One region of the Peribacillus sp. ACCC06369 genome, then DNA from elsewhere that is predicted to be linked to it. Evidence: riboswitches for the same ligand, from Rfam matches in the RefSeq annotation. Region 1 holds a riboswitch; each other region holds the start of a gene.

Evidence for each region. A riboswitch is a leader RNA that binds a small molecule or an ion and turns the genes downstream of it on or off. The one in region 1 is predicted to bind thiamine pyrophosphate.
Region 2: linked by a shared signal. The riboswitch ahead of tenA (thiaminase II) and the one ahead of QUF78_RS20055 (ABC transporter substrate-binding protein) in region 1 are both predicted to bind thiamine pyrophosphate.
Region 3: linked by a shared signal. The riboswitch ahead of thiT (energy-coupled thiamine transporter ThiT) and the one ahead of QUF78_RS20055 (ABC transporter substrate-binding protein) in region 1 are both predicted to bind thiamine pyrophosphate.
Region 4: linked by a shared signal. The riboswitch ahead of thiC (phosphomethylpyrimidine synthase ThiC) and the one ahead of QUF78_RS20055 (ABC transporter substrate-binding protein) in region 1 are both predicted to bind thiamine pyrophosphate.

The regions. Positions count from the first base shown of each region.
Region 1 covers NZ_JAUCEN010000002.1:3,949,658-3,952,808, forward strand. The annotation lists gene QUF78_RS20045 (ABC transporter permease) at 1-534, opposite strand, end outside; gene QUF78_RS20050 (thiamine-binding protein) at 531-812, opposite strand; gene QUF78_RS20055 (ABC transporter substrate-binding protein) at 824-1,828, opposite strand; TPP riboswitch at 1,950-2,059, opposite strand; gene QUF78_RS20060 (protein-glutamine gamma-glutamyltransferase) at 2,377-3,151, shown strand, end outside.
Region 2 covers NZ_JAUCEN010000002.1:1,391,439-1,394,589, forward strand. The annotation lists gene thiD (bifunctional hydroxymethylpyrimidine kinase/phosphomethylpyrimidine kinase) at 1-113, opposite strand, end outside; gene thiW (energy coupling factor transporter S component ThiW) at 82-603, opposite strand; gene tenA (thiaminase II) at 619-1,308, opposite strand; TPP riboswitch at 1,405-1,509, opposite strand; SAM riboswitch class I at 1,669-1,773, shown strand; gene QUF78_RS07660 (Fur-regulated basic protein FbpA) at 1,951-2,139, shown strand; gene QUF78_RS07665 (aspartyl-phosphate phosphatase Spo0E family protein) at 2,400-2,594, shown strand; gene QUF78_RS07670 (GNAT family N-acetyltransferase) at 2,668-3,151, opposite strand, start outside.
Region 3 covers NZ_JAUCEN010000002.1:1,105,195-1,108,345, reverse strand. The annotation lists gene QUF78_RS06230 (universal stress protein) at 128-649, shown strand; gene thiT (energy-coupled thiamine transporter ThiT) at 728-1,306, opposite strand; TPP riboswitch at 1,412-1,514, opposite strand; gene QUF78_RS06220 (cation diffusion facilitator family transporter) at 1,762-2,646, shown strand; gene QUF78_RS06215 (histidine kinase N-terminal domain-containing protein) at 2,893-3,151, shown strand, end outside.
Region 4 covers NZ_JAUCEN010000002.1:833,635-836,785, forward strand. The annotation lists gene QUF78_RS04905 (histidine phosphatase family protein) at 1-29, shown strand, start outside; gene QUF78_RS04910 (HAD family hydrolase) at 213-995, shown strand; TPP riboswitch at 1,107-1,221, shown strand; gene thiC (phosphomethylpyrimidine synthase ThiC) at 1,355-3,136, shown strand.

The DNA of each region.
Region 1 (3,151 bases):
GAAAATGAACGGGATCGAGTGAGGAAGTTCAAGCTTCCAAAATAACTGGTTTTTTCCCGCTCCCATCATCTTGAAATAATGCTTGAGTTCGTATGGTGTCTGGCGAAAACCGTCCAATGAAGCAACCGCAACCGGAAAAAAACATACTAGCGAAATGACGATTAACTTAGGCATCATGCCAAAGCCAAACCAAATTACTAAAAGCGGTGCCAAAACTATGATAGGTATATTTTGTGATAGTATGAGCAGAGGGTAAACCGCGTCCTTTACGCCTGGAAACAGATGTAGGATTGCTGCGATTAATAATCCAATGCAGCTTCCAATAAAAAAACCCGATAACGCAAGCTCAGTTGTTGATGAAAGGTGACCAAAAAGATTCTGGGACGACTCAATTCCTTCAATGAAAATGGCCGACGGAGCGGGAAGCAGCCATTTTTCAACCTTTAATAAGACTGTCACTGACTCCCATATTATCAGCAACAATAATAAAAGAAAGAAGGGAGCCCCCTTCTTCCAAATTACCCTTCCGGTCATGCCCGATATTTCTCCGTTAACGTATCCATCGTAATTCCGCTCGGCTGATATAATATTTTCACTTGGGATATGACATTCGGCGAGCCTAATTCAATCATTCTTACATTCATTTTTTCTATCACGGCAAAAAGTTCGGAAAGCTCACCCTCCATTGTCGTTTCTAGCGGGTGAACTTCATACTTGATACCTGATTCATCAATGATCTTGATTGCTTCGTCAACCAAAGGGATGACATCCCCTTTAGGAATAATTTGTATACTAATTAATGAATTGGCCATTGTATTTCCTCCTATTTTGGTAAAAATTCATTGGTAAATGCTTTTTCAGGATTGAAATCACCTTCAAGAAGCTTATTTTCCGTCATCCAATCACTGTAATTCTTCCAAATTTCAAGCTTTTGTTCACCCCAACGCGGAGCATCATCCTGATACTTAGCCGCAAGCCACTCCTGGCTTTTCTTCACTAGTTTTGCATCAAGATCCGGGGCAGACTTAATTAGCACGTCTGCTGCATCACCAGGGTTCTTTATCGCAAACTGGTACCCTTTCGAAGCTGCATGAACGAATGCTTTAACAGTCTCGGGATCCTCTTTTATCATCTTTTCATTCGTTGTCAAAACAGGTGTATAGTAATCGAGCTTATCCGAGTATTCGGTTAAGTAAACCATATTAAGCTTTTCATTTCGCAACTCTGCCTCAATACCTGTCCACCCATAATATATCCAGGCAAAATCTATATCCCTTTTAACCGAAGTGAAAAAATCCGTGTCTCCTGTATTCACTATATCCACTTTATTTACATCCGCATTTTCTTCTTTCATTAGTGAATCAATAATGGCCTTTTCAACCGGAGACCCCCAGCCACCATACGTTTTTCCTTCAAAATCCTTGGGTGTTTTAATGTTTTTTGCCTCAGGTGAAGCAAATCCAGAGGTATTGTGCTGGATGACAGCAGCTACCGAAACAATCGGGACGCCTTGCACGCGGGCCTGCGTAATGCCCTCCTGGTAGCCCACGCCAAATTCGGATTTCCCTGAAGCGACAAGCTTATCAGCTCCAGCTTCACCTGGCATGATAATATCCACATCCAGACCTTGTTCTTTAAAATATCCTTTTTCCTTGGCTACATACAAACCTGAATGGTTTGTATTCGGTGTCCAATCGAGTACGACCGATACCTTTTTTAATTCTTTATTGCCTTCATTTTTAGATGCTTCTTCTTTTTCATTAGTTCCGCCTGCACCGCATCCAGCCAAAAGGAACAACGAAGTCAACAGTGGTAAGAATTTATTCAAGTTATTATCCTCCTACACATCATATAAGATCCATATGCCGGAACCATAATGGGGCGCCAGGGTCTATAAAAATACAAAAAACGCCCGAAGATGAATTCGGACGTTAACATACAAAACAGAAAGTCAGTAATAATATGTTCCCTCCGCTGGCATCATCCAGATCAGGTTCAAAGAGTCAGCATCTAAAGGACGCAATCTCAGCCAGCTTTACTGGCCCCCCTACATTTCTCGCACATATGAACTTTTCTCTCTCATTATATCAATTCATTCAGAAAAGGGAATACTAATTTGCTCCTTCTCCCTAATTGGAAAGGTATTCCTTCTAAATGTTTAGCACAGCCACCAAAACATCTTTTTGGAATGATAATCATTGTTAGCAAAATGATCATCCCTTTTGCCATACCAATCATTCTCGGTTGCCCTCATGCCTGAAACGCTCCAAATGGTCATTTCTTTGCATGCATTCATATAATGAGCATAACCTGTAGACTTTTTTGTGTACTGGTTTTATAAACCCTTCATTTCATAAGCAAAAGGTGGATATGGTCATGATAAAGATTAATCACAAATGGTTAGATGTCAGTCAAATCCAACCAGGTATAGTATCTGATACATCGCTTGAAATTCTCCAATTGCTGGCGGAAGATTCTAACGCTTTTGAATACCGGAACTTCGGATACCTTAATTTCGATATACAACTGAGGCACCGAGTCATCGATGCCGCCATTTCGTTAGATAAAAGTGGTCCAGAATTTTCCACACTTGATGAATCGGCAAGCAATGAACAATATTGGCGCGTTTCAAAGGATGGCACATTTACCCTTCAGCCAGGGATTGCCCCTCATGCTGCACTCCTGGACATTTTCTTGAATGGAAGGCTTTACGCCTTCGAATGCGGTACAGCGATAGTCGTCACTTTTTTAAAGGCCATTTTGGATTTAATCGGCCCTAGGAATTTTGACTATCTTTTTTCAAACCTATTTCTATATGACTTTCGCCCTCCAAGCAATATGGCTCTTAATATTCATCAAGGAACGGATTATTTACCAGGGGATTGCGTTTACTTCGAAAACCCTGATCACGACGAGGAAACTCCTGAATGGCAAGGTGAAAATGCCATATTATTAGGGAACAACCTCTTTTATGGACACGGGATCGGGATTACCACTGCACAAGGAATCATCGATGAATTAAATAGCAATAGAAAGCCGAATGCCACCATTTCGGCATCCCTGACAACGCATATCATTAGCTTGGATAGTTCCTTCTATAGCCAATTCCTGGAAAACACCCCTCGTGCAATGCCCGTTCACAGTCCTGTCA
Region 2 (3,151 bases), 2.6 Mb from region 1:
GCTGTGATTGCTGACATTCCAAAGACCCCATGTGCAGAAAATGTTTTTAAATCCGCTTGTATTCCAGCACCGCCCCCTGAATCAGAGCCTGCGATGGTTAATGCTGTTTTCATAAAAAAACCCCTTCATATAATTATTTTTTAGAAGTATTTTAAGTAATATGAAAGCTAAAATCGCACCTGCGAATGAACTAAGCATAAAAGCTGGTAAAAAACCAAAAAGAGCAGCTTTTTCTCCCAATAGGAGGATTGCAAGTGGATAACAGGCTAGGGAACCGAAAATGCCGGTCCCGATCACTTCCCCTAAACAAGCGAATTTTAAGCTTTGTGTTTTTCGATATACGACGGCAGCCAAAAGTGCACCGATCATGCTGCCAGGAAAGGCGAAAATTGAACCGGTACCAGACATGTTTCTAATGATGGAAACTAAAAAAGCTTGTGTTACCGCATAAGCAGGTCCCAATAATACGGCTGTCAGGACATTTGCCAGATGTTGAATAGGAAAGACTTTCGCAAATCCGGCAGGGATGAAAATAAATGAACTGGTTAAAGTCGTTATAGCCGTAATCATGGCGGTCAATGTCAATTTCTTGATTGGATTCATCATCATATCAACGACCTACAGTGGCCAATCCTGCTCATTTTGAACCATATCCCAGAATAAATATTCATATCGGGAAGTCACCAAAAAGTGCTTTTCTAATCTAAGAAGTTCCTTTTCGGGCATGCCTTCTGTTAATTCTTCCAACAAAGCAATCAGCCACTTGTGTGCTTCACCGAATTCAGGAGATGAATATGACCTTATCCAATCAGAGTAGCGATTGTTTTCCAATGCATCACCATTTTGTTCTTTCAATAGCAAACCAATCTCATAATAATCCCAAGCACATGGCAGGAGACAGGCTATCAGGTCTGCCAAAGTGCCATGCTGAGCTGCATTTAGCATGTAACCCGTATAGGCTAGAGTGGTTGGTGTGGGTTCTGTATCTTCCAATTCCTTGGAGCTGATTCCGAATTCCGCAGCATAATGCCGATGGATATCCATTTCAACTTGAAGGGTTTCATTTAAAATACTCGCAAACTTTGCCATGGTTTCGATATTATGAGCTTTGATGACACCTAAAGCAAAGAGCTTGGAATAATCCATGAGATAGATATAGTCCTGCTTCAGGTAATAGGCAAATTTCTTTTCAGGAAGTGTGCCGTTTCCAATTGCCTGGACAAAGGGATGTGAATGGTTCCTTTTCCAAATCTCTTTTGCCCGTCCATGAAGTCTATCACTGAATGTTTCTAATTTAGTATTCTCCATTGTTCATCCTCCTTAAAATGGATCCCCCTGTATACACCCAATAAAAAAAACCCGCTCCTGAATACGGAACGGGGTAGATGGATAAAGTCTGTAAATGGACGATATCATCCACTTCCCTCCGCCGGTATGAGCCGGTTCAGGTTCAAAGGGTCCGGAACTAATTCCATCTCAGTCTTAAAAAAGACTCCCCTAGTGGTGCGAATTGTATGTAATTACTGACATCATATCAGAAAGACAAGAAAATGCAACCCGTATTTGAAAGAGGTAATCCTTTATGCCACGGGAAAAAAGGGAGATCCAGGTAATTGACATTTGATGATTATTGAGATAAAATCATGTCTACATCAATTATATATTGAATTCTTATCCAGAGAGGTGGAGGGACTTGGCCCAAAGAAACCTCGGCAGCAGACCCATTTTGGGAACTGTGCTAAATCCAACAAGCATATGCTTGGAAGATAAGAAGAGCCGTACGGACACTGTCAGCCTCTTCTTGAATTAGAAGAGGCTTTTATTTTTGCGGAATAACGTTTAGTGACATAATAAAAAAGGTATATATAATTTGGTGAAAATCAAACCAGTTAATACAGTTTAGCTCAACTAGAAGCAGGCTCTATGATGACTAGGAAAGGAGCCATTTACATGGCGGAATTATTTAAGAGGATTGAACAGAGGAAGGCAAAGCTTATTGAAGAGTTATTGGCCAATGGAGTATACAAAACCTCTGATGAAAGGCACCTTTATGATGCCCCGTTAAAAGTACTTGAAGATGAATATAAGATTGTTATAAATAGACCTAATAACGAGTCTCCTTCGGAATGGATGACATAGTAAGCGATAGACTATATTTTGGGTTCTTGGGATAGGGATATGAAGTAAGCATTCGCAATGTATCACACTTGTGGATGCTTTTTTTATTTAAGTTTATATAGTGGATGTCACAAAATATACATAATTAGAGACTAAAATAGGCTTTTTGTCACATTTAACCTATGAAATAACACATTTAATTTCTGTAAAATGGTTGATTTTAACTACGAGTTTCATTATGATGAAAGTGTAAAAATATTGAAATATTGGGAGGTGTTTATATGATTTGCCGGAAGGTAACTATAGAAAAAGTAGAAGAAAAGAGAGAGGAAATGATCAAATTGGCAGCAATTTATGGTTTTACAAGTCTTCTAACTGTTCAAGCAAGTCAAGAATTGGATGCGCTGTTAAATGCGTTGACAAATAAAAGAGAATCTGAATATTTTTCCCTCCAGAAAGTATATAGGTATTTTTAAATTCACCATTTCGTCCTCTTTTAATCAGAGAAAAAAGCTACTACACAAGGCAATAGCTTTTAAATAAATATATTTAAATATCGACACGTTTACCAAGAATGATCAAATCCCGTTCAATGCCATCCAGCTCGGCAACTTGAGGTAAATGTGCCCATTTTTCAAACCCGAATTTGGAAAAGAGCTTCAGGCTTGGGGCATTGTGGGCAAAAATGAAACCTAATAGAGTCTTCACCCCTAATTTTGGGCTCACTTCAATTGCCTTTTGAATCGAAATTTGTCCGATTCCTTTTCCCCGGAAATAATCATCAATATAAATGCTGATTTCAGCCGTGGAATTATAGGCCGGCCTCCCATAGAACGATTGAAAGCTCATCCATCCAGCAGTTTCCCCTTCTATAGTAATGATAAATAGCGGTCGACTTTCTGAATCATGTTCCTCAAACCATTTAACCCTCGATTGTACGGATATAGGTTCCGTATCTGCCGTGACCATTCTTGAAGCAATTGTCGAATTATATATTTCAACGATCCTGGGTAAGTCCGATAGTTCTGCCTCT
Region 3 (3,151 bases), 2.8 Mb from region 1:
TACCATTTTAACAATGCCCGTATCTATCCTTTCCCCGTAATTGGCGATCTATATACCAATTAAAGGCGTGAAACATTTAAAAGTGGGTATAACACTTTAAAGACTTATAAATGGGAGAGATGAAATTATGAAAGACATAAAAAATATTGTCGTCGCTTTTGATGGAAATGAAGAGAGTACACGGGCCGTGGAATATGGAGCAACAATCAAACAGGCCTTTCCTGAAGCTGAGCTGACCGTAGTCCATGTCCTAAGTGATAAGGTTGAACAGAGTATCATGGGAAACGTCACAGCTCCTGGATTTGTACCCGCTGCAGGATTTTATGTCGATCCCGTCCAGACACATCCCGTCGTTGAAGTTGAACAGCGAGAACAAAAGGTAATTGACACCCCTTCCCCCGTCGAGAATAGTGTTCGGAACGCAGAAAGTAATACGTTGAGATTGCTAAGTGAATGTCAAGTCAAGGGGAAATTCGAGATATTGGAAGGACATGCGCCAGATAGCATATGTGAATATGCAGAAAGAACTGCGGCCGACCTCATCGTCGTCGGCAATAGCTCTAAAAGCGGTTTGGAAAAATTCTTTCTTGGAAGTACAAGTAGTTCAATTGCGAAAAACGCACCCTGTTCGGTATTCATTGCAAAATGAGATTGAGCCGGTTCGCCCTGTACGTATCGTTTGATCATTCCGAAAAAAGCCGGATTCTTGTAGAATCCGGCTTTTTTGTTAATAGGCTTTTTTCAGTAATACATTTGAAGCTGCCGAATATAACATCATCACCACAATGGCCGATAAAATAAAACTGATCAGCATATAAGTCCCATTATAAATGAATGAATAAACCGCTACTGGCTGTCCTTTTGGTGCTGCAGATCCAAAAAACACGATTCCAGAAGTGAAATGACATAGAAACCTCAGGAAACTTCCCAAAAACATGCCGCCAATCCCGTATAATTTCGCTTTGGAACGCTTTTCCTCTTTATAGCTGTTTACAAACTTGTTCATGAATACACCGGATATCCCGACAACCATAAAGGCAAGATAATAATCAATGAAGCCTTGGATCGGTGTTCCGATCCATGCTGTACCACTGACAATCTGCAATAGTCCAAGTAACAATCCGGCTAACATCCCACCTTTTATGCCCCAACGATATGCCATCAGAAAAATAGGTACCATGGCTATTGAAATCGAACCCCCTTGAGGCCAGATTCTTGAAAAAATGAATCCAGAGACCATATCCAGTAATAAAGCCAATGATGCAAAAATGGCGACCTCTGTCATGAATAACGTTTTATTTTTCATCAAGCCACTCCTTTCTCCAAAAGCGAAAAAATGTCCATGAGTTCCCCCTGCCAATTTTGCGCAAAAAAAAGCAACACCGGGGCGGTAATGGATGCCCAGTATTGCTTGTATCCAAAACCACATCCCTACGCTAGTGCTAACTATCAGGTTCATAGGGTCTGAACTCAACCGTTCACTCTCAGCCTTTTTGGCTCCCCTTGTGGAAGTATTTATTTTTCGATCCTCGGTTAGAATATACTACTAGTTTCTTTAATTGACAACTAAAGAAACAGTATATGTCAACAACTTGTCATTCCCATTTTATGGCGATATTCTTTCTTATAACCAACTTCTTTACATACCTTCAATACACCTGCAATTAAACAAGTTAGATGGCTAAATACGACAATTTTTCTATAGACTCACTAAGGTTTGTTTTGTTATCTTTATTAAACCTAATTTACATAGGGGAGGGAATGGACATGGATAAACATTCGATTTCAGCTGAAAAAGGCGCCTACATAAGCATTGCCGCTTACATATTCTTGTCTGCCCTTAAATTGTCATTTGGTTATTTCGGTGATTCTAAAGGACTTTGGGCAGATGGTTTAAATAATACGACCGATATCATCGCTTCCATAGCCGTATTGATTGGTTTGAAAATTTCGAAGAGACCTCCAGATGATAATCATTCATATGGACATTTACGGGCGGAAACCGTAGCCTCGTTGGTAGCTGCCTTCATTATGATCACCGTAGGCCTGCAGGTTGTATTCAGTGCTGTAGAATCCTTCTTCCAGCAAGATTCAACAACCGTTCCCAATATGCTTACCGGTTATGTCGCCCTATTCTCTGCAATCTTCATGTACGGAATCTACCGTTATAACTTAGCATTAAGTAAAAAGATCAACAGCTCTTCCATCTACGCCGTTGCACAGGATAATCGTTCCGATGCCCTTGTCAGTGTTGGTGCTTTCATTGGAATCATCGGTACTAAGATGGGAATCCCTTGGCTTGATGCAATAGCTGCAGCAGTCGTGGGGGTCATCATATGCAAAACGGCCTGGGATATCTTTCGGGATGCCTCCATCTCTTTAACCGATGGTTTCGACGAGCAGCTCCTGCAAAAGATCGGTCAAACCATTATATTGACAGAAGGTGTAAAAGACATGAGTGAAATTAAGGCCCGTATGCACGGAAGTGAAATCCTGCTCGAAACTACCGTTCATGTTAACCCTCTTTTGACCGTCATCCAAGGTCACGATATTACGGTTAAAATCGAAGAGAATCTTTTGAAGGAATATAATATCCAGCATGTGATCGTTCATATCGAACCATATGCATTTCATAAAAAAAGGTAACCGTCATTAACTTTACGGATACCTTTTTTTATTATTAATTCATGTAATCACTGTAATAAAACTGTGTCAAAAAAAGGTATTTATCGATTGATTGACGAATATTTATCCAATTGACACATGTTAAAAGAACTCTAATCTGTTATCATAAAAGCGAGATGTAATTATTTTAATATTTTGTAATTTTTTTCTAATACATTAATTTCTGGGTCAAAAGTAAATTCATTTTCCTACAGTATGGAGGGCAAAATGGTATCTAATCGAGAAATGACCATTCACTTTTTATCTTCTCAAAAAAGCAGTATCATATCCAAATGGAAAGATGAGTTGCTGCATTTACCGGACGGATATATGGGATATTTTAAAGGAGAAGTGGAAAATATCTTTAATCTGCTAATGGATCAGCTTGGAAAACCGGATACTGACATAGACGATGTACTGAAGGTCGTAGGGGGAAAAATTGCGTCTGATCGAGTTAATAAGCAATTGGATATGGAAAATTTCTTTT
Region 4 (3,151 bases), 3.1 Mb from region 1:
ATGGAAAGCTGTATGTATTCGAAAGATGATAAGTGAAGAAATATAGGGTTTTCCATCAGAGAAGGTAAGTCTGATGTCCATCGTACATTTTGCTGATTTTAAGAAAGATGCAGGGATTTTCTGAATAATTATTCTTTTTCCATTGGTTGTGGTTTATTATTGTAATAGTGTAATTTTTACGATTTCAATAATAGGGAAAGAGGGTGGACATTTTGGTGAAGGCAGTTTTTTTTGATTTAGATGATACATTACTATGGGATCAGAAAAGTGTAAAAGAGGCTTTTGTGGCTACATGCGAAGTGGCTAAGGAGAAGTATGATTTGAATGTCGACGAGTTTGAAGAAGCTGTGCGGAAGGAAGCGCGTGAGCTTTATTCTTCTTACGATACATATGCATTTACTCAAATGATCGGTATCAACCCATTTGAGGGGCTATGGGGAAATTTTCAGGATGATCATGATGAATTCCGGAAGATGGCCGGGATTGCACCGGCTTATCGGAAAGAAGCGTGGACGAGAGGCTTGAAGGCATTAGGGATCGATGACCCGGAATTTGGGCTTGAACTGGCAGAACGTTTCCCTGCCGAGAGACGCAAAAAGCCATTTATCTATGAAGAATCATTCCGTGTGTTAGATGAATTAAAAGGGAAGTACAAATTGCTATTGCTTACGAACGGGTCTCCTGAACTGCAAAACACCAAACTTGAAATTACGCCTGAACTAGTTCCTTATTTCGACCAAATCGTCATTTCTGGTGCGTTTGGAAGAGGTAAACCGGATGCCTCCATTTTTGAGCATGCTTTGGAAATCATGGAGCTTGATAAGGATGAAGTATTGATGGTCGGCGATAATTTAATGACGGATATCCTTGGAGCGTCCCGGGTAGGCATAAAGTCGGTTTGGATAAATCGCCATGATAAGGAACGGAATGAAGTGCTTCCAACCTATGAAATCAAGCATTTAGAGGAGCTTTTCCCAATCCTTGAGAGCCTGTAATATTACTCTTCAAGTAACGAATTTTGGAGAGGTTGAAATAAAATATTAGGTCTTTCAAATTATTTACAGAGTGAAAAGGGTGATATATAGTTACCCTGTAATCAATTAAATTATTTAGACTAGGGGTGTCCAATAAAAGTTGGGCTGAGAGAGAAGCGCTTAAGCTTCTTAACCCTCAGGACCTGATCTGGTTCATACCAGCGTGGGGAAGTTAGAATCTACTAAACAATGACCATTTCAATTGGTCATTTCTGTAGCCATACTAACGTTAGCCGGGTCTTAAATATGAGACCTGGCTTTTTCGTGCGAAATGGATTGGATTTTGTCCTTTTTAAATGAACTTAAAAAGGAGAAATGAAATCATGAGTAATTCAGTAAATGACATGAACGTTTCAATTATGTCCAGTTTTGCTGGGAGTAAAAAGGTGTATGTTGAGGGATCTAGACCTGATATTAAAGTACCTATGCGTGAAATTAAGCTAAGTCCGACTACAGGGGCATTCGGCGAAGAGGAGAATCCGCCTTTACGAGTTTATGACACAAGCGGTTTCTATACGGATTCAGAATATCCCATTGATATTCATAAAGGTCTTGCCCCGATTAGACGCAACTGGGTCCTGGAACGGGAAGACGTTGAAGAGTATGAAGGACGTGAAATAAAACCAGAAGATAATGGGTATAGAAAAGTGGATTCACAATCCAAAGTAGAAATTTTTCCGGGATTGAAAAGAAAACCATTGCGAGCGATGGAAGGGCAAAACGTAACCCAGCTCCATTATGCCCGTAAAGGTATCATTACCCCAGAAATGGAATTCATTTCGATCAGGGAAAATGTTGCCCCTGAGTTTGTAAGAGAAGAGGTAGCTAGCGGACGGGCGATCATTCCGGCAAATATTAACCACCCTGAAAGTGAGCCTATGATCATCGGACGAAAATTTCATGTGAAAATAAATGCGAATATCGGAAACTCAGCTGTTAGTTCATCGATCGAAGATGAAGTGGAGAAAATGACTTGGGCTACACGATGGGGAGCCGACAATATAATGGATCTTTCCACCGGAAAGAATATTCACACCACCCGGGAATGGATTATCAGGAATTCGCCTGTGCCAGTTGGAACTGTTCCGATATATCAAGCATTGGAAAAAGTGAATGGAGTCGCGGAAGATTTAAATTGGGAAGTTTTTAGGGATACATTAATCGAGCAGGCCGAGCAAGGTGTCGATTACTTCACTATACACGCTGGTGTGCTTTTGCGATATATCCCTTTAACAGCGAAGCGAGTTACGGGAATTGTTTCCCGAGGGGGCTCCATCATGGCACAATGGTGCTTGGCCCACCACCAAGAAAGCTTTCTCTATACTCACTTTGAAGAGATTTGTGAAATCATGAAGGCATATGATGTCTCTTTCTCATTAGGCGACGGCCTCCGTCCTGGATCCATTGCAGATGCAAACGATGAGGCTCAATTTGCTGAATTGGAAACATTGGGGGAACTGACGAAGATTGCATGGAAGCACGATGTTCAAGTCATGGTTGAGGGACCCGGTCACGTACCTATGCATTTAATTAAAGAAAATATGGATAAGCAGCTGGAAGTGTGTCAAGAAGCACCATTCTATACCCTAGGACCATTAACAACGGATATAGCACCTGGGTACGATCATATTACTTCTGCAATTGGTGCTGCCATGATTGGATGGTTTGGAACTGCCATGCTTTGTTATGTGACACCGAAAGAGCATCTGGGACTTCCGAATAAAGAGGATGTTCGAGTAGGGGTCATTACCTATAAAATTGCAGCCCACGCAGCTGACCTTGCAAAAGGCCATCCGCATGCACAAAAACGGGATGATGCCCTTTCTAAGGCTAGATTCGAATTTCGTTGGAGAGATCAGTTCAATCTTTCTCTCGACCCTGAAAGGGCGGTTGAATATCACGATGAAACTCTACCAGCTGAAGGTGCCAAAACAGCCCATTTCTGTTCAATGTGCGGACCTAAATTCTGTAGTATGAGAATCTCACAGGACATCCGTGATTTGGCAAAAGAAAAGGGTCTGGGCTTTGAGTCGGTAATCGATGAAGGGCTTAAAGAAAAAGCCAATGAATTTAGGAAAACGGACGGAAAAATCTATCAATGATTCGGACGAGAGGGA